4 regions of the Bradyrhizobium elkanii USDA 76 genome follow, and region 1 is predicted to be linked to each of the others. Evidence: predicted binding sites of a transcription regulator. Region 1 holds the regulator's gene; each other region holds the start of a gene.
The links. The regulator LexA, encoded in region 1, represses DNA repair genes until DNA is damaged. The targets are predictions, from matches to a motif close to TGTTCNNNNTGTGTTCNG.

Region 1 (5,308 bases):
GCCCTGATGCCGGTTGCCGATGCCCTGTCCGCCGTCCTCGCCGGCGCCGAACCGCTGCCAGAGGAGATGGTCGCGCTCGATGCCGCCTACCACCGCACGCTGGCGCACGACCTCGCGGCGCTGCGCACCCAGCCGCCGCAGCCGATGTCGGCGATGGACGGCTATGCGGTGCGCGCCGCCGATGCGGCTGATCTAAAGGCCCGGCTCAAGGTGATCGGCGAAGTCGCCGCCGGCCGGCCGTTCGGGCGGACGGTCGGCGCCGGCGAGGCGGTGCGGATCTTCACCGGCGGCGTGATCCCCAATGGCGCCGACGCGGTGATCATCCAGGAAGACACCGCCGTCGACGGCGACCACATCACGATCACGGAGGCCGCCAGCGTCGGGCGGCACATCCGCCAGGCCGGGGTCGATTTCCGTGCGGGCGAGGTGCTGCTCGCCGGCGGCAGCCACCTGTCCGACCGCGCGCTGTCGCTGGCGGCCGCCATGAACTATCCGGAACTTGCGGTGCGCCGCCGCCCGAAGGTCGCGGTGCTGGCGACCGGCGACGAACTGGTGATGCCGGGCTCGCGGCCCCGTCCCGGCCAGATCGTCTATTCCAACGGCTACGCGCTGCGGGCGCTGGCGCGCGCCGAAGGCGCCGAGACCGTCGACCTCGGCGTTGCCGCCGACACGGTGGAGGCGACCACGGCCGGCATCCGCCGGGCACGCGAGGCCGGCGCCGATGTCCTGATTACGACAGGCGGCGCCTCGGTCGGCGACCACGATCTCGTCAAGCGGTCGCTGGAGGCCGAGGGCGTCGAGATGGCGTTCTGGCGGATCGCGATGCGGCCCGGCAAGCCGATGATGCATGGCCGGCTCGGCGCGATGCGGGTGATCGGCCTGCCCGGCAATCCGGTGTCGTCCTATGTCTGCGCCTTCCTGTTCCTGGTGCCGTTGATTCGGGCGCTGAGCGGCCGGAAAGTGATTCATCATCGCCGCGCGAGCGCCCTGCTCGGCCGCGACCTCGCCGCCAACGACCAGCGCGAGGACTATCTGCGGGCGCGTCTCGAAGCGCGCGAGGACGGCAAGCTGATCGCAACGCCGGTGACGCAGCAGGATTCGTCGCTGCTCGCGAATCTCGCTGCGGCACGGGCACTTCTCGTGCGTCCGCCGTTTGCGGCGGCGGCCGTCAAAGGCAGCGAATGCGAGATCCTGACGCTGCCCGAATAGGGTTTTCACGCCCCGCCGATCGTGCGTTGCCTGATCCGTTCACCGGAAATTAAGTGGTTGCGGAACACATATCGAACATATAGTGTCCGTTCATGATTTGTTTCGAGTACTGGTGTCTACAATCGGGAAGCCGCGTGGAAGCAAGTGCAACGAGCACATGCTCCTGAGGTCAGGCCCCGCCTGCAGGCCCCACCAGAAGAGTCTCGGAATCGAACGCCGCTATCAACCGGGGGAATACTCGAGATGCTCACGCGCAAACAGTACGAACTTCTGCGTTTCATCAATGAACGTCTGAAAGAGGCCGGCGTACCGCCCTCCTTCGACGAGATGAAGGATGCGCTCGACCTGCGCTCGAAGTCCGGTATCCACCGCCTGATCACTGCGCTGGAGGAGCGCGGCTTCATCCGCCGCCTGCCGAACCGCGCCCGCGCCATTGAGGTCATCAAGCTGCCCGAACTCTCGGCCGGCGGCGGCAACGGCCGACGCGGCTTCACGCCCAGCGTCATCGAAGGCACCCTCGGCCGGCGCGCCAGCACGCCGCCGATCGCCGAGGACGACGGCAACCGTCCGGTCGCGGTCCCCGTGATGGGCCGGATCGCCGCCGGTACGCCGATCGAGGCGCTGCAGACCCGCAGCCACACCATCAGCGTGCCGCCCGACATGCTCGGCGCCGGCGAGCACTATGCGCTCGAGGTGCGCGGCGACTCGATGGTCGATGCCGGCATCCTCGACGGCGACATGGCGCTGATCCAGCGCAACGACGTCGCCAATACCGGCGACATCGTGGTGGCGCTGATCGACGAGGAGGAAGCCACCCTGAAGCGCTTCCGCCGCCGCGGCGCATCGATCGCGCTCGAGCCGGCCAACACCGCCTATGAAGTGCGCATCCTGCCGCCGAACCGGGTCCGCATCCAGGGCAAGCTGATCGGCCTGTATCGCAAATACTGAATTGCAAATACTTGCGGCGGCCGGGAACGAGCAACACGTCGGATCGTTCCTTGCATGATAGCGTAGCGTACGGCCTGCCCGATGCGCTCCGATACCTCTCGCGCAGCGTCGCGTGTTTGTGATCGGGGTCGGTCTCGGACCAGTCGTACAATCGCCCAGAAACGAGCGGAAGCTCGTTCGCTATCGTCCACTCTGGTAGAGGCCCCAATGCCTCAAGAGAGGCACGGGTCGCTACCTCGAAATGAGGAGCCATCCGATGTGTGACTATAGTCTGCACGCCGTGGCATCGCGCCCCGCCATTGTCGGAGAGACGCTGATCACGACGACGTTCCGCGGCACGTCGACCCGCGGTTTTGCTTCGGAAAACGATCCCACTGTCGCGGTCTGCATGCTGCCGGGCACCGAGCTCGCTTTCGCCGAGAACGTTCGCTACGACAGCCGCTGGATCTGGACCAAGACGCTGAACTATCGCGTCGGCGTGTTCAACGAAGTCGAGCCCGACGTGCCCGATCGGCATCATGACGCGGTGGAATTCCCCGACGGCAGCCATGTGCTGGTGACCCAGCTGGTCGAGGGACAGCGCGTCAGCGTGCTGCAATTGCCGGCGCTGCATCCGCCGGTCGAGCAGAAGCCGAAGGTGGTGGAGCGGCGGCCCTCCGCATTTGCAACGCTGTTTTTGGGTTGAGCGCATCGTCGCCGCGGAATGGGCTGTTCGGCGGCGGATGACCTAAGCAATTTCGGGCGCCCCCGGACTTCCGCTTCCGGGGCGCACGAGGAAATTTGCGTCAGCCGGCGCCTTGGCGCATCATCGGGCACGGAGGACGTGCGCGGTGGTCGATAAGGTCACATGGCAAAAGGCTGGACGCGTCACGGAACCGGGCCGCTACATGTTCCGGTTCGGTTGGCTGACGGTGACGGCCGACGACCTGAGAGTCTGGGAGCAATTTCCCGAGGCTTCCTTCACCCTCGTCAAGAAGCCCGACGCCGGCCCCGACTCCGACGAATACCATCTCGGCCTGTTCGAGCTGCCGAGCGCCCCCTCGCCGGACCACCGCTAGTCATCGCCCTGCAGATCGGACTCGGCCGGCGTCGCATCCACGGCAGGCCGCGGTGCGGCGGCGGCTGCGCGCAGCGTCGTCTCGCTCTCGCCGTCGCCGGGAACCGCCGGCGACCACGGCCGGTCGATCCCGCCGGGCTTGACGGCATCGACGGCGTAGCCGTCCCTGGTCCGCCGCAGTACCAGCGCGCCGTGGCGCCGCAGCCGCTCGGCATCGATCACCGACGCCGTGCAGCCCCGCGGCGCCGCCCGCGCCGTCACGATCAAGCCTGCGCGCTCGCAGTCGTCCGCCAGCGCCTCCGGCCGGGTCGCCAGCGCGACGAAGGCGCCGCCTAGTCCCTGGGTCACGCAGCCGCCGGCATCGCAGGAGACGCCGTCGCCGAGCGACGCATCGGTGGCGGTCCGCGCGTCGGCGTCCGCCGCCAGCCACTCCTTGACCAGGAACGCATCCTTGGCGCTGTGCATCAAATGCAGCCGCCCGTCACCGCCGCGCACCGCGACGTTGCGGCCGTCGCCGGAGACCAGCACGTCCGGCTGCGGCACCCTGAGCGCCCAGACCGAGGCCACCAGCAGCAGAACCGCGCCCGACCAGCGCAGCGGCGTACGCAGCAGCCCGAGCAGGATGATGCCGGCACTCGCTGCAATCAGCGGCCCGATCCCGAACGCCGCCATGCGGCCGACCGCGCCCGGGAGTGCGGCGACCCATTGCGTCACCAGGATCATCCAGTCGATGCCAAGACCCATGATCGCCCAGAACACGCCGTCGAAGCCGAACGGCATGGCGACGAGGCCCAGCAGGCCGGCCGGCATCACGACCGCCGACACGACAGGCATCGCCGCGAGGTTGGCGAGCAGCCCGTAGGGCGTCACGCGGTGGAAGTGGAACGCGGCGTAGGGCGTCGTCGCCAGCCCCGCCACCAGCGAGGCCAGCATCAGCATGGTGAGCTCGCGCCCGCCCCACAGCGCAACCCGCGCGGTCGCCGAATGGTCGGGCGACGCGAATAGGTTCGGCAGCCCGATCTGCACCAGCGCCACCAGCCCGAGCGTCGCGGCAAACGACATCTGGAAGCTCGGATGCACCAGCGCCTCCGGCGCGATCGCGAGCACGATCAGCGCCGCCACCGCCAGCGTGCGGAAGGTGATCGCGCGGCGGTCGACGATCACGGCGAGCAGCACCACGGCGGTCATGAAGAACGACCGTTGCGTCGCGACCTCCGCACCCGACAGCAACAGATAGAATGCCGCGGCGACCAGCGCCGCCGCCGCCGCCCATTTCTTGATCGGATGCCCCGCCGTCAGTGCCGGAAACAGCGCGAGCAGCGCGCGCACCGCGAAGAACACGACGCCGGCGACCACGGCCATGTGGTAGCCGGAGATCGACAGCACATGGCCGAGCCCCGAGATGAACATCGCATCGTTGACCGGCGTCGAGATCGCGTCGCGCCGGCCGGTGAGCAATGCGGTTGCGATCGCGCGCTGGTCGCCGTCGAGCGTGGTGCGAATCCGCGCGTCGATGGCGTCGCGCAGGCCTTGCATGAAGGCGGCGTAGCGCAGCGCAAAGCCGCCGGTCGCAGGCGGCTCCCTGGTCTTGACCGCGCCCATCACGAAGCCGGAGGCGCCGATGCCCTGGAAATACAGGTCACGTCCGAAATCATAGGAGCCCGGGCGCTGCGGCCCGAGCGGCGGCAACAGCCGCGCCTTCAACTCTACGAAGCTGCCGACATCGGGCGCAGTGCCCTTCTTCACCGAAAGCCGGACACGATCGAGCTTCGTCATGTCGCGCGGGCTCTCCATCGAAACCACGCGCAGCACGAAACGATCGGTCTTCTCGCGGATGTCACGCGCCTCGACGAAGCCGGTCAGCGCCACCGAGAACATCGGCCGCGCCAGCACCGTGTGAGCAACGCGCGCCGTCTTCCAGGTCGCCGTCGCAAAGCCTGCGGCCACCGCGGCCAGCATCGCGATGACGGGAAACACGCTGCGCCGCCGCAGCAGCAGCGCCAGCAGGCAGAGCAGGATTGCGACGGTGGCCGCGACCGACAGCACCGGCTCGTGCTCGGCCGCGAAATAGAAGGCGATACCAGTGCCGAACGC
Region 2 (5,308 bases), 370 kb from region 1:
TATTTCTTGTCCGGCGTATGTCCCTGCTCATGCATCGAATAGAGGATGCGCCGGTGCACCGGCTTGAGCCCGTCGCGCGCATCGGGCAGCGCACGCGACACGATCACGCTCATCGCGTAATCGAGGTAGGACTTCTTCATCTCGTCGAGAATGGAAACGGGACGAATATCTGAGGGTCCCGGCGGCTCGCCGGGCTTGTGGTCGTCGTTATCGGACAAAGGGGAAATCCGGTCGGTTCTACTGGGGAATCATATAGCCCATCGGAGGCCTGATAACCACCCTCGGGCGGCTCCGGCAAGCCGTTTTTCCGTTCGTTTTTTCATGCACTTAGGGGTTGGACACCGAGGTTCCGGCTGCTTGGTCGGGAAGCGTGCAGCGAATGACGAAGAGCGAACGGAAAAATCCCTATTCGCCACTCGCCATAGGCTGCTCGCCTCTTCCGTCACTGGCCGAAAACCACCGCATGCATGATCCGCCCGGGCATCAAGGTGAACAGTCCGGCGATGAGCAGTGCGCCGAAGAAGATGCCGATCATCGTGAACCTGTGGCGGCGGACATTGTGGCTCCGAGCCGCCATTACGCCGAGCACAAGCGCGCCAGCGAGAAGATCGACAGCAGGTGGATCGGGCTCCAGGGACCGACCAGCTGGATCTGATGGATCCAGAACGAGCTTCCGGCGACCACCAGCATCAGGATCACCCAGATCCAGCCCAGGGTCCGGTGCGGCAGCGTGCCTTTGGGGACGGCGAGCTGGATGGAGCCGAGCACGAAGGCAGCCATCGCGGCAAAGGCGTGGAGCGGGATCGCAGGCGCGGCGTCGAGCAATGGCGCGAGGCTCATGATGGCGGCCCTCGAGTGAAGCTCGCGGCCAGACATCAACTGCCGCAGGCAAATGTAAATATCATTTACATTCACCTGTGTCAAAGTCCAGGGAACCCGCATCCCTGCACGGAGGATCAGCGACGTTCCGACAGACAGTTATCGGGTTATCCTCATATTCCACACGAGGAAATTGCTGCTCCGGATCGCATCAACCGTTCCGGAGAATGATCTTCACGGAACGGCGCCTGACGGAATGGATGGAAGCGCGACCGCTCCTCAGAACGGGATGTCGTCGTCCATGTCGCTGTTGCGGCTGCCGCCACCCGCGGCGACGGCGCGGCGCGGCGCCGAGCTGACCGGTCCGGACGAGCCGAAATCGCTGCCGGCATCATCAGAGAAGCTGCCGCCTCCGCCGCCCCGCCCGTCGAGCATGGTGAGGTTGGAGTTGAAGCCCTGCAGCACGACTTCGGTCGAGTACTTCTCGACGCCGCTCTGGTCGGTCCATTTGCGGGTCTGCAGCTGACCCTCGATGTACACCTTGGCGCCCTTCTTCAGATACTGCTCGGCGACCTTGCAGAGGCCCTCGTTGAAGATCACGACGCGGTGCCACTCGGTCTTTTCCTTGCGCTCGCCGGTGCCCTTGTCGCGCCAGGTTTCCGAGGTGGCGATGGAAAGGTTTGCGATCGGACGGCCGTCCTGCGTCCGCCGGATTTCCGGATCCTTGCCGAGATTTCCCACCAGGATCACCTTGTTCACGCTTCCTGCCATCGCATCATCTCCACTCAAAAACCGGGCGTCCGGACATCGGCCGCCACTCTCAACCTTCGCCACTTACGTCGCAGGCGTCGTGGATGACCCTATACGCCGGTGCCGGCTCGCCGCCTTTGCCCTCACGCCGGTTATCCACGATATTCAAGATATAGCATCGCATCCGGAATTGTTCCAGTTTTGTTCGCACAACCAGCCGTAGAAACGGCCAGTGCCGACCGAGCGGCAGTCGATCTCGGCACCGGCCGACACCCGGCAACGAGATTTAGAAAAACAACAAACAAATCAGCACCTTGCCTTATCGTTACTTCTTCCGGGAGTGTTGCATTTGGGAGACGGCGTTTCCGGTTGAATCAGCGTATAGCTCCAGCCGTGGCGCGGGCGCTCGCGTCTGGGATCGTGCTTCGGGACCGTTTGGAAGCCGATCGGGGAATTGGGGGACTGATAATGAAGAAGTTTTTGCTCGGTACGGTTGCTCTGATTGCGTTTGCTGCGCCTGCCGCGGCCGCCGATCTCGCTGCGCGCCCCTACACCAAGGCGCCGCCGCCGGTGGTTGCCCCGATCTATGACTGGACCGGCTTCTACATCGGCGCCAACGGCGGCTGGGGCTCGAGTCACAATTGCTGGGACCAGCTCCCGGCCGGCATCTTCCTCGCCTCGGACGGTTGCCATGACGCAACGGGCGGCGTCGCCGGTGGCCAGATCGGCTATCGCTGGCAGGCCGGCGCCTGGGTGTTCGGCCTTGAAGCGCAGGGCGACTGGGCTGACCTGAAGGGCAGCAACGGCAGCGCGATCTTCCCGGGCCTGTTCACCAACCAGTCCAAGATCGACGCGTTCGGCCTGTTCACCGGCCAGATCGGTTACGCCGTCAACAACGTGCTGCTCTATGCCAAGGGCGGCGCGGCGCTGACCGACAACCGCTTCAACACCTACTTCACCCCGACCGGCGTGCTGGTCGGCAGCGCCAGCGACACCCGTTGGGGCGGCACTGTCGGCGCCGGCATCGAAGTCGGCTTCGCGCCGAACTGGACCGCAGGCATCGAATACGACCACCTGTTCATGCAGGACAAGACCTACAACCTGATCGCCCCCAACGGCACGCTGAACAGCACCATCCGTGATCGCCAGGACGTCGACCTCGTCACCGTCCGCGTGAACTACAAGTGGGGTGGCCCGGTCGTCGCGCGCTACTGATCGCGCCAGGCCGATTGATCCAGACGAAAGGCCGGCCTCGCGCCGGCCTTTTTGTTTGTGCCTGTTTGTGCGCCGGCTTTTTCGTTGCGTGTGCACGCGCACTTCACCGGGGCCGTTTTCGGTGCGTTGTGGTTTCGCGGATACACACGTTCCGGCATTTCTCTGTAGAAGCACCAGCACGTCACGCGACACTGCTGTGACGCTCTCTTCAATATCTCTGAAGGGACAACAAGAAAATGGGACTGGGACTTTGAAAATGAGGACTGTTTTGCTGGCCTCGGCCGGCATGTTTGCACTGAGCGCTTTTGCACCGGCGATGGCCGCCGACATGGCGGCGCGCGCGCCTTACGTGAAGGCTCCGCCGCCGGCCGCGATCTACAACTGGACCGGCTTCTACGTCGGCGGCTTCGGCGGCTACGCCAGCGAGAACTCCGGCACCCCGAGCATGGAAGGCGGCTTCGGCGGCGGCACGATCGGCTACAACTGGCAGGCCGGCAACATCGTGTACGGCCTTGAGGTCGACGCTGCAGGCGCTGACATCGACGCGTCGGTCTCGACGCTGGGCGTTACCGCCCGGAGCAAGATCGACTCGCTCGGCACCGTGCGCGGCCGCTTCGGCTTCGCCGTCGACAAGGTGCTGTTCTACGGCACCGGCGGCTACGCTTGGGTCAACAACGAGGTCAGCGTCACCGCGCTCGGCGTCACCGCCTCGCAGAGCAACTTCCACTCCGGCTGGACCGTCGGCGCCGGCGTCGAAGCGTTCATCGCGCCGCAGTGGTCGATCAAGGGCGAATACCTGTATCGCAGCCTCGACAGCGAAAACTATTTCGGCGTGCCCTCCGGCACGCTCGAGCTGCACAGCGCCCAGTTCGGCGTCAACTATCACTTCGGCGGCCCGATCGTCGCCAGGTACTAAGATCGATCTGCGATCAGATCGCGCGGAAAGGCCGGCCTCGCGCCGGCCTTTTTGCGTAAGAGCGTTTTTGAGCGAGGTGGATTCCGGTTCGCGTCAAGAAAACGCGCCAAAGCAGGAATCAGGAGCCCCCGTTCCGATTCGATCGGAACGGCAAAATGCTCTGGCGGAACCGGCGCTGCTGACGGCTGCTGCCATCAGGCAAACTATCCGTTGATGGACGCAACTCAGCACTGGAAATTGTTGGCCGTTCTTCCTACGTTCCAGTCTTCACACCCCATCGGCGCAAGGTCCCGGCATCACCGGCGATGCGCGCCCAAAAGGCGCCCAAGCATGCGCCCGGAACTGTCGCTATGGATGAAGTGCTCAAGGCGAAGCGCCAACAGAACGCCGGCTCCTCATCGCGCGCCATCACGATCCGTGGCGCGCGCGAACACAATCTGAAGAACATCGACGTCGAGATTCCCCGCGACAAGCTCGTGGTGTTCACCGGCCTGTCCGGCTCCGGCAAGTCGTCGCTCGCGTTCGACACCATCTATGCCGAGGGCCAGCGCCGCTACGTCGAATCGCTGTCGGCCTATGCGCGCCAGTTCCTCGAGATGATGCAGAAGCCGGATGTCGACCAGATCGACGGCCTGTCGCCGGCGATCTCGATCGAGCAGAAGACGACGTCGAAGAACCCGCGCTCGACCGTCGGCACCGTCACCGAGATCTACGACTACATGCGCCTGCTGTGGGCGCGCGTCGGCGTGCCCTATTCGCCGGCCACCGGCCTGCCGATCGAGAGCCAGATCGTCTCGCAGATGGTCGACCGCGTGCTGGCGCTGCCGGAAGGCACCCGCCTCTACCTGCTGGCGCCGGTCGTGCGCGGCCGCAAGGGCGAGTACAAGAAGGAGCTCGCCGAGTATCTCAAGAAGGGCTTTCAGCGCGTCAAGATCGACGGCACCTTCTACGAACTGTCCGAGGCGCCCGCGCTCGACAAGAAATTCCCGCACGACATCGACGTCGTGGTCGATCGCATCGTGGTGCGTCCCGACCTCGCCCAGCGCCTCGCGGAAAGCTTTGAGACCGCGCTGAAGCTCGCCGAGGGCCTCGCCGTGATCGAATACGCCGACGCGCCGGCGGCGGCCGCGCAGGACGACAAGAAAGAGGACAAGAAGAAGACCGCGAAGATCCACGACAAGAGCGGTCCCGAGCGCATCCTGTTCTCGGAGAAATTCGCCTGTCCGGTCTCCGGCTTCACGATCCCCGAGATCGAGCCGCGCCTGTTCTCGTTCAACAACCCCTATGGCGCTTGCCCGGCCTGCGGCGGCCTCGGCGTCGAGCAGCATATCGACGAGGACCTCGTCATCCCCGACAAGGAGCTGACCTTGCGCAAGGGCGTGATCGCGCCTTGGGCGAAATCGTCCTCGCCCTATTACATCCAGACCCTGACCGCGCTCGGCAAGCACTACAAGTTCACGCTCGACACCAAGTGGAAGGACCTCACCAAGAAGGTCCAGAACGCGCTGCTGCACGGCTCCGGCGACGACGAGATCAAGTTCTCCTATGAGGACGGCGTCCGCTCCTACGACACCAAGAAGCCGTTCGAGGGCGTCATCACCAACATCA
Region 3 (5,308 bases), 2.4 Mb from region 1:
CTGCAGGTCAAGGTCGAGCTGCAGGCCGATTGCCTTTCCGGCGTCTGGGTCAACCGCGAGGAGAAGAAGCGGCCGGGCTTCCTCGAGGCCGGCGACATCGACGCCGCGCTGACCACCGCGAACGCGATCGGCGACGACACGCTGCAGCGGCAGGCTACGGGCAGGGTGGTGCCCGACTCCTTTACCCACGGCTCCGCCGCGCAGCGCAAGGAGTGGTTCATGAGGGGCTACCAGCAGGGCACAGTGCAGGCCTGCAACACGTTCGGCGGTAGCTTGTAGCGTGTACCGGGAGCGTCATCCCCGGATGAGCGCGACTGCGCTCACTCGGGAGGTGTTCGCCTCTTCGGCGAGCCTCGAAGGATGACGGAGCCCGCGGCCCCCATCCTTCGAGGCGCGCTACGCGCACCTCAGGATGACGGCGGAATGTGCGGAAGGAGCGCACTACCATGTCTTCGATCGACGAATCCAAATCATTCATCCCGCTCAACATCGCGGTGCTGACGATTTCCGACACCCGCTCGCTGGCGGATGACAAGTCGGGCACCACGCTGGCCGACCGACTCACCGCGGCCGGCCACAAGCTCGCTGCACGCGAGATCGTCACCGACGATGTCGAGGCGATCAGGGCCGTGATCCGGCGCTGGATCGCCGATCCCGCCGTCGATGCCGTCATCACCACCGGCGGCACCGGCTTCACCGGCCGCGACGTGACGCCGGAGGCGGTCGAGCCATTGTTCGAGAAGCGGATGGACGGCTTTTCGATCGCCTTCCACATGCTGAGCCACGCCAAGATCGGGGCGTCGACAATCCAGAGCCGCGCCACCGCTGGCGTTGCGGGCGCGACCTTCATCTTCTGCCTGCCCGGTTCGCCCGGCGCCTGCCGCGACGGCTGGGACGGCATTTTGGCCGCGCAGCTCGACTACCGCACGCGGCCCTGCAATTTCGTCGAGATCATGCCGCGGCTCGATGAACATCTGCGCCGCCCGAAGGCGAAGGGCTCGAGCGCGTAGCCACCCTCTATCCCCGTCATTCCGGGGCGTGCGAAGCACGAGTCCGGAATCCATTTTGCCGCAGGTTCTGTGGCCCGATGGATTCCGGGCTCATCGCTACGCGATGCCCTCAGATGCGCAATTGCGCATCGGGGAATGACGAGAGGGGCTGTCCTAAAGCTCCAGCTCCCAGGTCTCGCCGACCAGATCGACGCCAAAGCTGTGGTGCTTCTCTTCCTTGACCCGCTGGAAGCCGGCGCGGGCGTAGATGCCGCGCGCAGCGACCAGGATGCTCTGGGTCCACAGCGTCATCTTCTTGTAGCCCATCTCGCGTGCGGCGCGGATGCACTGCTCCACCAGCGCGCGGCCGACACCGAGCCCGCGCGCCTTGTCCTCCACCGCCAGCAGCCGCAGCTTGGCGACCCCATCGCCGCCGTTGACCAGGAAGACCGAGCCGACCGGCTCGCCGTCGACCTCCGCGATCCAGCAATGCTCGCGGGCGGGATCGAACGATCGCAGAAACTGCGCGCAGATCTCGGCCACCAAGGCCTCGTAGCTGATGTCCCAGCCATACTCCTCCGCGTAGACGCGACCCTGTTGCGAGATCACCCAGCCCATGTCGCCGACGCGATGGCTGCGCAGCAGGAAGCCGACCGGCTTCCTGGCCGCAGGCTCCAGCGATTGCTCGATCGTGCCCATCGCGCGCACCACCGCCGCGCGACGGTCGCCGTCCATCTGCTTCAATAGCGCCCCGACCTCGCTGCGCGAGCGGCGGTCGAGGTCGGCGGCAGCAGTGCAGCCCTTGGCGGTGAGCGCCACCTCGTTGACGCGCTTGTCGGCTTTCGACGGCTTGCGCGTCACAATCTGGCGCTTTTGCAGCGCCTGTAGCGTGCGGCTGACGAAGCCGGCATCGAGATCGAGATCGCGCACCAAGTCGGTCGCGGTGCAATTTTCGCGATGCGCGAGCTCGTAGATGATCCGCGCTTCCTGCAGCGTGAATGTCGAATGCAACAGCTTCGGCTCGATGATGCCGAGCTTGCGGGTATAGAACCGGCTGAAGCCGCGGACCGCGGCGACCTGGCTCTCGAGGGCGGTATCATGGGAATTTGATTTCATCAAAGATATTATTTGACGGAATCAAATAATCCGCAAGCGCTTTCTGGTGCGCCTTCTTCACGCGAACAGTGCCGCTTCGCTTGACGCCTTATGCCACCATGATCCGGCTGCGCAGCATGGTGCGCGAGGAGCGGCCGAGCCGGCGCAGCAGGCGCGCCTCGGAGCGGCGGGCATCGGGCCGATAGCCGCCGATCCGCTCGTAATGCTCGCGGGCGATCAAAAGGCCCTGTTCGGCCGAGGGCCCGGTGATCATCCGGGCGACGAATTTGAGGCCGTCGCGCAGGCCCGGGTCGGTGTAGGGCGCGCGGGCGTAGCGGAAGATGCCGGCGCGGTCCTTGCCGCTTGCCGCCACCATCTGGATGAACTGGGTGGTTTCCTCGATCCAGCCGGCATCGAGCACCGCGCCCGGATGCAGGAACATCAGCCAGGGCGACCGCGCCTGCCGCGCGCCTGCCGCAAGCGCCGCGGCGCGCGTGCCCTCGAAACGCAGGAAGCGGCAACCGGCGACGTCGGCGACGCGCTCCATCACATCGCTGTTGCTGCGATCGACCAGCAGCACTTCGCGGATGACACCCGCGGCCGCGCCCGGCACCAGCGCCGCCAGGGTTGCGACCGCGGTGCGCTCGACGCCGTCGGTTGGAATGATCACGCTCAGCATGATTTTGAGGCTTCGATGGCTCAAACGATGGAGAAACTCCGGCCGTGTTATCACCTTGTCATATTCAAAGCAGCCTGTTCGCCTGCAGAATTTTGAAGCAAGGTTCTGTGGAATTTCTCCGTTCATGTTCTTGATTTGTTCTCGGGCTGTGTTAGCTTCAAAGCATGAGCCGAGCATCCTCTCATGCCCTCAAGCACCCGCCGGTAACGGCGCCCTCCGATAACCCGGCGGGTGCACCTTCACATATTCCGGCCCCTTTTCCCGAGCTTGCGGTCGCGATCGAGCGCGAGCGGCGGCGCGGCCGCGGCGCGCAGTCCAACGCCAGCGGCCGCTACGAGGCGGAGGCCCGCGTCGCCTTCGATGACGGCTGGCAAAGCCTCGAAGATTTGCCGCCGTTCACGACCAGCGTGGCGCTCGACACCTCGCGCAAGGTGATCACCCGAAACGACTCGCCCGATATCGGCTTCGACCGCTCGATCAATCCCTATCGTGGCTGCGAGCATGGCTGCGTCTATTGCTTCGCGCGGCCGACCCACGCCTATCTCGGCCTGTCGCCGGGGCTGGACTTCGAATCGAAGCTGTTCGCCAAGCCGGACGCACCCGCGCTGCTCGAGAAGGAACTGGCGGCGCCGGACTATGAGGCGCGGATGATCGCGATCGGCACCAACACCGATCCTTATCAGCCGATCGAACGCGACCGGAAGATCATGCGCGGCATCCTCGAGGTGCTCGAGCGCGCCGGCCATCCGGTCGGCATCGTCACCAAATCGGCGCTGGTCGTGCGCGATATCGACATCCTGGCGCGGATGGCCAAGCGCAATCTCGCCAAGGTCGCGCTCTCGGTGACGACGCTCGACCCGAAACTCGCCCGCACCATGGAGCCGCGGGCCTCGACCCCGCCGAAGCGGCTCGAGGCGATCAAGCGGCTCGCGGATGCCGGCATCCCGACCACGGTGATGGTCGCGCCCGTGATCCCGGCGCTGAACGACTCTGAGATCGAGCGTATCCTCGATGCCGCCGCACATGCCGGCGCCAGGGAGGCGAGCTACGTGCTGCTGCGCCTGCCGCTCGAGGTGCGCGATCTGTTCCGCGAATGGCTGATGGCGAACTATCCCGACCGCTACCGTCACGTCTTCACGCTGATCCGCGACATGCGCGGCGGCCGCGACTACGACTCGCAATGGGGCACCAGGATGAAGGGCACCGGCCCGATGGCCTGGATGATCGGCCGACGCTTCGAGATCGCCTGCGAAAAGCTCGGCCTCAACAAGCGGCGGACCAAGCTGACCACCGATCACTTCGCCAAGCCGAAGCGCAACGGACAGCAACTCAGTCTATTCTAGGTGAGGGCGCGTAGCCCGGATGGAGCGCAGCGAAATCCGGGGCTCGTCGACCCCTGGCCAAAGACTTCCCGGATTGCACTTCGCCTCATCCGGGCTACGAAGACGTCAAACAGCGAGTGCAACAATGAGTAACACCCCGACCGCGCGCTTCACCGTCCTCACGCTCGGCGTCAGCGACATGCGCGCCAGCATCGGCTTTTATGAATCGCTCGGCTTCACCAGGAAGATGCGCGCGACCGGCGAGGAGGTCGCCTTCTTCGAGACCGGCGGCACCGTGCTCGGCCTGTTCCCGTGGCATCTGCTCGCTGCCGATGCCGGGCTGCCGGATCAGCCACGGCCGTCAGCGTTCCGCGGCGTCGCGATCGCCTGGAACTGCAACGACGACGCCGAGGTCGATCGTGTGATGGCGTTTGCGCTGTCGAAAGGCGCCAGGCTGCTGAAACCGGCGCAGCCGACCAGCTATGGCGGCTATTGCGGTTATTTCGGCGATCCCGACGGCCACGCCTGGGAGGTGGTGCGCGCGCCGGGCTTTGAGGTTCGCGACGACCGCCGGGTGTCAATTCCCGATTAGAGCGCCGATCCCCATTAGAGCGGCGAATTGAATAACGGGGAAGGGCCAGGTTCCAGGTTGCGCCACGGGCCGGGCTTGATCACGATCCCCGCATGATTCGGGACAAGTCCAGCGGCACGCCAAAGACCGCGTCGAAGAAGAAAGCGGCCGGGCCGGCTAGGCCGGACAAGCGCGTCATCGTGGTGACGCGGCCGAGCTTTCGGCGCGAGCGCGCGCTGATCAAGCGCGGCGTCTGGCCGGTCGCCGGCTGCGACGAGGCCGGGCGCGGGCCGCTGGCGGGTCCCGTGGTCGCCGCCGCCGTGGTGCTGGACCCAAATCGGATTCCCAAGGGGCTCGATGATTCGAAGCGGCTGACCGTCGAGCGCCGCGAGGAACTGTTCGAGGAGATCTGCGCCACATCGGCGTTCTCGGTCGCGGTGGCGTCACGGGCGCGGATCGACCGCGACAACATCCTGCGCGCCTCGTTGTGGGCGCTCGCGCGCGCCGTGCATGCGCTGCCGGAGATGCCGAAGCACGTCTTCGTCGACGGCCGCGACAAGCTCGCCACGCCCTGCGACTGCGACGCCGTGATCGGCGGCGACGGCATCGTGGCCTCGATCGCGGCGGCCTCGATCGTTGCCAAGGTGACGCG
Region 4 (5,308 bases), 920 kb from region 1:
CCAAAAATCAAAGCAGGCCGTTGTGGATGGAAGCGGGCCGGCACCTCCTTGCCGGTACTGGCCGAAATAGGCCATTCGCAGATGCGAAATAGGCCACCCGTGTTTGACCGATCTGGATCAGACCGGCCCTTGTCTGCCACAACTAGCCGCAGAGGGTTGTGGGGGACTAGCGGATGGGAGAGACGATTCGGTTTTGGCGCCGCTGCGCAGCACATGCGCTTAAGGGCACGGTCGCATTTGCGAACAACTGGTCGTGGTTTTTTGGCGTCCCGCCGGTTGCCGCCATGCTGCAATTTATTGCATCGGGTTCAGGCGCCTCGATGACCGGGAGCGCCTATCTCGACGCGCTGGTGACTGGCTTCTTCGCCTTTGTCGTCACATGGTTTGCGATTTTTGCGATAAGACTGATCAAGGCGCCGGCCGATCTCTATAAGCTCGCAGGGGCCGAAATAACTAGTGAGCCAACAAAGCTTGCGCGTCCATTGCCGATTTCGCTTAGCGTCGAATCCGTTGGCTCATACATGCGAACTAGTGAGCGGGTTGATCGACTCGATAAAGCCATCGCGAAAATGGCGCGCACCCACATTAGACCCGGTGAGACACTCGCATACGGCATGTTCAAGGAGCTAAAAACTCTCGGCGTCGCAAACATTGCTGAGCTGGATGCGCTTCTTTGAGGAGAAAGAGGAATTGGTCCTCCACTCTGCGGCTCATTGGATGTTCAAAGACGGCGTTTGGATAGGATCATGTGTCTGGGAATTAGAGAAAGTGATGAAGGCGGAGCGAGGTAAAGATCAATATACAAAGAAAATTATTGACGACTACTTGGCAGCCAAAGAAGCTGCCAAGTAGCTGCGCAGCAACTATGACCGACCGCCCTGAATTACCGTGAACTTCCGACGCCGATCCGGAGGCGTCTCGGTGGGGAGCACGGGGGTCACAGAGAGTGCAGCGTCCACAAGCTGCGCAACGCTCCATGCCTTCTCCGTCACGCCCAGCGCCTTCGCTGGCGTCGTGCGCAGGGCTTCGTGGGTGCGGCAGAGATTGTAGTGGCAGACGTACAGCGCGACGGCTGCAATATGGTTTTCCAGCTTCTTTGAAAAGCCGTTGGTGAGGCGAGTGAAGCGGCGCGACGACATGCGCAGCGAAAGGTTCTGCCGCTCAACGTAGCTGGTCGAAACGTACTGATCCGGATCACCGGATACTACCTCACGATCTACAGCTACTACGGCGGCCGGGGAGTAACGGCCCTGCGCTTCCTTTACGAGGTGCGTTACCGAGTAGGTCTTTACGATCACGCCATGCGAGGCGCTGTCGCCAAAGGCGTCGCGGATCGCCATGCGATAGGGTAGCATGGAAACTGCGCAAGAGGTGCCGCAGCCTGACCGGTTTCTAGGGGACATGCTGCGCACGCTGGCCCCTAAGCCCGCGCCCTCTGAGCCGTTTAAGGTTGCGTTCGGCCAAGGTCGAATTACTGGCACGTTCGACATCACGTCACAGGAAGATGCCGACGAGATGATCAACATGATCAATGCTGTCAAAACGTTCCTGAAAAAGAAAGAGGCCGCCAACTGAGGCGGCCTCCGTTTTCACATCAATAGGGCGATAGCCATTATTGCGATGGGGCTCAGCCCGAGCGCCACGATGAGCGCCCTAAAAGGTAGGTCACTGCTCATGACACAACCCCTGCGTTTGGGGTTGAAATCCTATTCCTGAATGTTGGATGGCCGCTAGTGCAATTTGTGCCACGGCAAGGCGCCGTGGGGTGGTAAATGCCTGGTTTTCGGGCATATTAGCCTTTATGAGACCGTGGCTAAAAATGGCGCTGATGGTTCTCGGCTTGTGCGCAGGCTGGATGGTCGTTGGTTTATTGACCGTCGATGATGACGACGAATTCCGCCAAGTCATCTCGGCATACAAGCCGCGCTAACTAGGAACGAACTGCAGAAATCGCTTAGCTGATTTGGGTCAAGAACAAATGGCGTCCCATGGGAACTGATGGGGCTAGAACATCCAATAACAGCCTCAGTAGTCCTACCGAGAACATCGGCCAACCCTTGGTTGCCGCAGGGTTAAATCCAAACTAGGCCACTCGAAATTTCAAAGCAGGCCACTAGGGATGGAAACAGGCCAGTACCTCCTTGCCTGAAAGAACATATTGCGAACATGGAACAAACGTGGTACAAAGGTTCCTATCAACAACGCATTCCGCCTGATCTGATCGCCCCGTTTTCCCGCTAGCGAATCCCCGCCATAAGGAGCACATCCCAAATGTCCGCCACCGCACTGCGTATCGTCGAAGGATCCTCCATGGACAAGTCCAAGGCCCTCTCAGCCGCGCTCTCCCAGATCGAGCGCCAGTTCGGCAAGGGCTCGGTGATGAAGCTCGGCAAGAACGACCGTTCGATGGATGTCGAGACGGTGTCGTCGGGATCGCTCGGGCTCGATATCGCCCTTGGCGTCGGTGGCCTGCCGAAGGGGCGCGTCGTCGAAATCTACGGGCCGGAATCGTCGGGCAAGACCACGCTGGCGCTGCACACGGTGGCGGAAGGTCAGAAGAAGGGCGGCATTTGTGCCTTCATCGACGCTGAACACGCGCTCGACCCGGTCTATGCGCGCAAGCTCGGCGTCAACATCGACGAGCTCCTGATCTCGCAGCCGGACACCGGCGAGCAGGCGCTGGAGATCTGCGACACGCTGGTGCGCTCCGGCGCGGTCGACGTGCTGGTGGTCGATTCGGTCGCGGCGCTGGTGCCGAAGGCCGAGCTCGAGGGCGAGATGGGCGATGCGCTGCCGGGCCTGCAGGCGCGCCTGATGAGCCAGGCGCTGCGCAAGCTCACCGCCTCGATCAACAAGTCCCACACCATGGTGATCTTCATCAACCAGATCCGCATGAAGATCGGCGTGATGTACGGTTCGCCGGAGACCACCACCGGCGGCAACGCGCTGAAATTCTACGCCTCGGTCCGCCTCGACATCCGCCGCATCGGCGCGATCAAGGAGCGCGACGAGGTGGTCGGCAACACCACCCGCGTCAAGGTGGTGAAGAACAAGCTGGCGCCGCCCTTCAAGCAGGTCGAGTTCGACATCATGTACGGCGAGGGCGTTTCCAAGATGGGCGAGATCCTCGACCTCGGCGTCAAGGCCGGCATCGTCGAGAAGTCCGGCGCCTGGTTCTCCTATGACAGCCAGCGGCTCGGCCAGGGCCGCGAGAATTCCAAGGCGTTCCTGAAGGCGAATCCCGACATCACCGCCAAGATCGAGGCCGCGATCCGGCAGAACTCCGGCCTGATCTCCGAGCAGATCCTCGCCGGCACGCCCGAGCGCGACGCCGAAGGCGAGGAGCCGACGGAGGAGTAAGGCTCAAGCATGATCCGGAAAAGTGCGAAGCGGTTTTCCCTCGCGACAAACGCGAAGCGTTTGCGCGGAGATCATGCTCAAACGATCACATGACTTCGCTGCAAGCGGGCGCTGAGGACGTTGAGTTGCCGACGTCCTCGGCGCCCGTTTGGTTTTGTGTGTCGTCGAGAGAGTTAGGCCGATGAAACGCCTGATCCTGACCAGTCCGTCCGGCCTCACCCTGGCACGTTCGGGGTTTGCCGAAGTCGCTGTTACATCTGCCTTTCGCTTTGTCGGTGGACCGCTGCCGTCGCCAGGAGAACTCGAGGCGTATTTCGGGTCGCGGTCGGACAAGAATCCAGTCGGACACTGGTCGCACTGGAGCGCGTGGGGCCAGGGATCTCAGGATGCCAGGGCGCGCAGGGATCTTGCACTGATCGAATTTTGCGACCCTTACGAAGTGATCGAGCTTTGGTTCGATCCGGGCCCGGATGATCAGCTGCAGCTGATCTGGATGCTCGATCATTTCCGGGCTTACCCGGCGATGGTCGACAAGTTGAAATTGCGGCTTGTCGCATTCGATCTGTTGACGATGCACGAGACGTGGCGTGGCTGGGACCAGGTGCCGCTTGTCAATGTCCGATCTGCGGACCTCGAGATCGCGAGCGCGTGTTGGCAGGCGTACCAGGCGACAACGCCGGAGGCGTGTTTCGATGTGGTGCATCGCGACCTGAGCGGGTTTCCCTTGCTGAGGCCGGCGCTGCTTGATCTGCTTCGTGATCTACCATCGAGCCGATCCGGACTGGGCGCGACCGAGATGCGGTTGCTTGAACTGGTCGCCGCCGGGTTCATGGGGACGAACGCGCTGTTCTACCTCCGCGGCTTTCGCCAGCGTGGCGTCTTTAACGACATGGAAATCGGCAGGCTGCTCGAAGGCCTTGCGCATGGTCCGCGACCGGCGATTGCCGGGCTCGACGATGGCTTGCGCTCCATCGACCCGGATAATGCGCGACGTCGCCTGGAGGCCTTCCAGCGAAGCCGCTTGTCGGTGACGGAGTTTGGCAAGGCGGTGCTTGCTCACAAGGCGGACTTCACCGACCACAATCCGATCAATCGCTGGTGGGGCGGCACGCACCTCACCAACGACAACCTTTGGCGCTGGAACCAGTCGCTGCGGAAGCTGTAGCGCTGGCTCTTACCCGCCTATTGCCGCGCCAGCGCCTTTTCGCGGCTCGCGATCAGTGCCCGCAAATCCTCGGTCACCGCGACCGACTGATGGGTCTTCTGATCGGTCGCGACCCAGATGATCTCGCCAGTGGCGCGCAGGTCATCGGAGCCCTTGGCAAAGATCGCGAGCGCAAGGTTGATCGAGGAACGGCCGATCCGCGCGACCCGTACGCAGACCTCGATGTCCTCGTCGAACCGGATCGGCGCCTTGTATTCGACGACCGACTTCACGGTGTGAAAGTCGATCCCGGTCCGCGCCACTTCGCCGAGATAGTCATAGCCGAGCGCGCGAAAATATTCCGTGATCGCGGTGTCGAAATAGGTCAGGTAGTGGGCGTTGAACACCACGGCCTGCGCGTCGACCTCGGAATAGCGGACGCGGAACGGGAAATGAAACCAGAATTCCTCGCGCATGTTTCCTCCTGCCGCGGGCGGCCCTCGCTATCGTTCGTCCCGCGGCCCGCTTCGACCGATGCAGGTCGCGGGCAAGCGAAGCGACGAGCTCTTTTCTTTGAAATGGTGGGTTGAGCCGCAGGGCTCAACCCATGCTTCGATGTCCGGATGAGGCGCGCCCCGGCTACTCCGCCGCCTGCGCGTAGTCCTCGACCGGCGGGCATGAGCACACCAGGTTGCGGTCGCCATAGACGTTGTCGACGCGGCCGACCGGGCTCCAGTATTTGTCGGAACGCGACACGCCGGCCGGGAAGCAGCCCTCGGCGCGGGTGTAGGCCCGGTTCCAGGC

Region 2: a site for LexA is predicted at 3,946-3,963, ahead of uvrA (excinuclease ABC subunit UvrA). Genes of this name have one in related genera too.
Region 3: a site for LexA is predicted at 2,889-2,906, ahead of JEY66_RS10945 (PA0069 family radical SAM protein). Genes of this name have one in related genera too.
Region 4: a site for LexA is predicted at 2,150-2,167, ahead of recA (recombinase RecA). Genes of this name have one in related genera too.

The regions. Positions count from the first base shown of each region.
Region 1 is NZ_CP066356.1:4,633,585-4,638,892, reverse strand. It holds gene JEY66_RS22515 (molybdopterin molybdotransferase MoeA) at 1-1,209, shown strand, start outside; gene lexA (transcriptional repressor LexA) at 1,453-2,157, shown strand; gene JEY66_RS22505 (hypothetical protein) at 2,414-2,842, shown strand; gene JEY66_RS22500 (hypothetical protein) at 2,988-3,215, shown strand; gene JEY66_RS22495 (ComEC/Rec2 family competence protein) at 3,212-5,308, opposite strand, start outside.
Region 2 is NZ_CP066356.1:5,005,115-5,010,422, forward strand. It holds gene gyrA (DNA gyrase subunit A) at 1-218, opposite strand, end outside; partial or broken gene JEY66_RS24410 (DUF2306 domain-containing protein) at 443-840, opposite strand; gene JEY66_RS24415 (single-stranded DNA-binding protein) at 1,099-1,590, opposite strand; gene JEY66_RS24420 (outer membrane protein) at 2,038-2,784, shown strand; gene JEY66_RS24425 (outer membrane protein) at 3,041-3,700, shown strand; gene uvrA (excinuclease ABC subunit UvrA) at 4,051-5,308, shown strand, end outside.
Region 3 is NZ_CP066356.1:2,267,404-2,272,711, forward strand. It holds gene ypfJ (KPN_02809 family neutral zinc metallopeptidase) at 1-279, shown strand, start outside; gene moaB (molybdenum cofactor biosynthesis protein B) at 447-1,010, shown strand; gene JEY66_RS10935 (bifunctional helix-turn-helix transcriptional regulator/GNAT family N-acetyltransferase) at 1,164-2,105, opposite strand; gene JEY66_RS10940 (glycosyltransferase family protein) at 2,194-2,763, opposite strand; gene JEY66_RS10945 (PA0069 family radical SAM protein) at 2,928-4,106, shown strand; gene JEY66_RS10950 (VOC family protein) at 4,231-4,677, shown strand; gene JEY66_RS10955 (ribonuclease HII) at 4,770-5,308, shown strand, end outside.
Region 4 is NZ_CP066356.1:3,708,754-3,714,061, forward strand. It holds gene JEY66_RS17870 (hypothetical protein) at 174-677, shown strand; partial or broken gene JEY66_RS17875 (IS1 family transposase) at 864-1,349, opposite strand; gene JEY66_RS17880 (hypothetical protein) at 1,354-1,575, shown strand; gene recA (recombinase RecA) at 2,272-3,360, shown strand; gene JEY66_RS17890 (hypothetical protein) at 3,542-4,525, shown strand; gene JEY66_RS17895 (acyl-CoA thioesterase) at 4,543-4,980, opposite strand; gene gcvP (aminomethyl-transferring glycine dehydrogenase) at 5,144-5,308, opposite strand, start outside.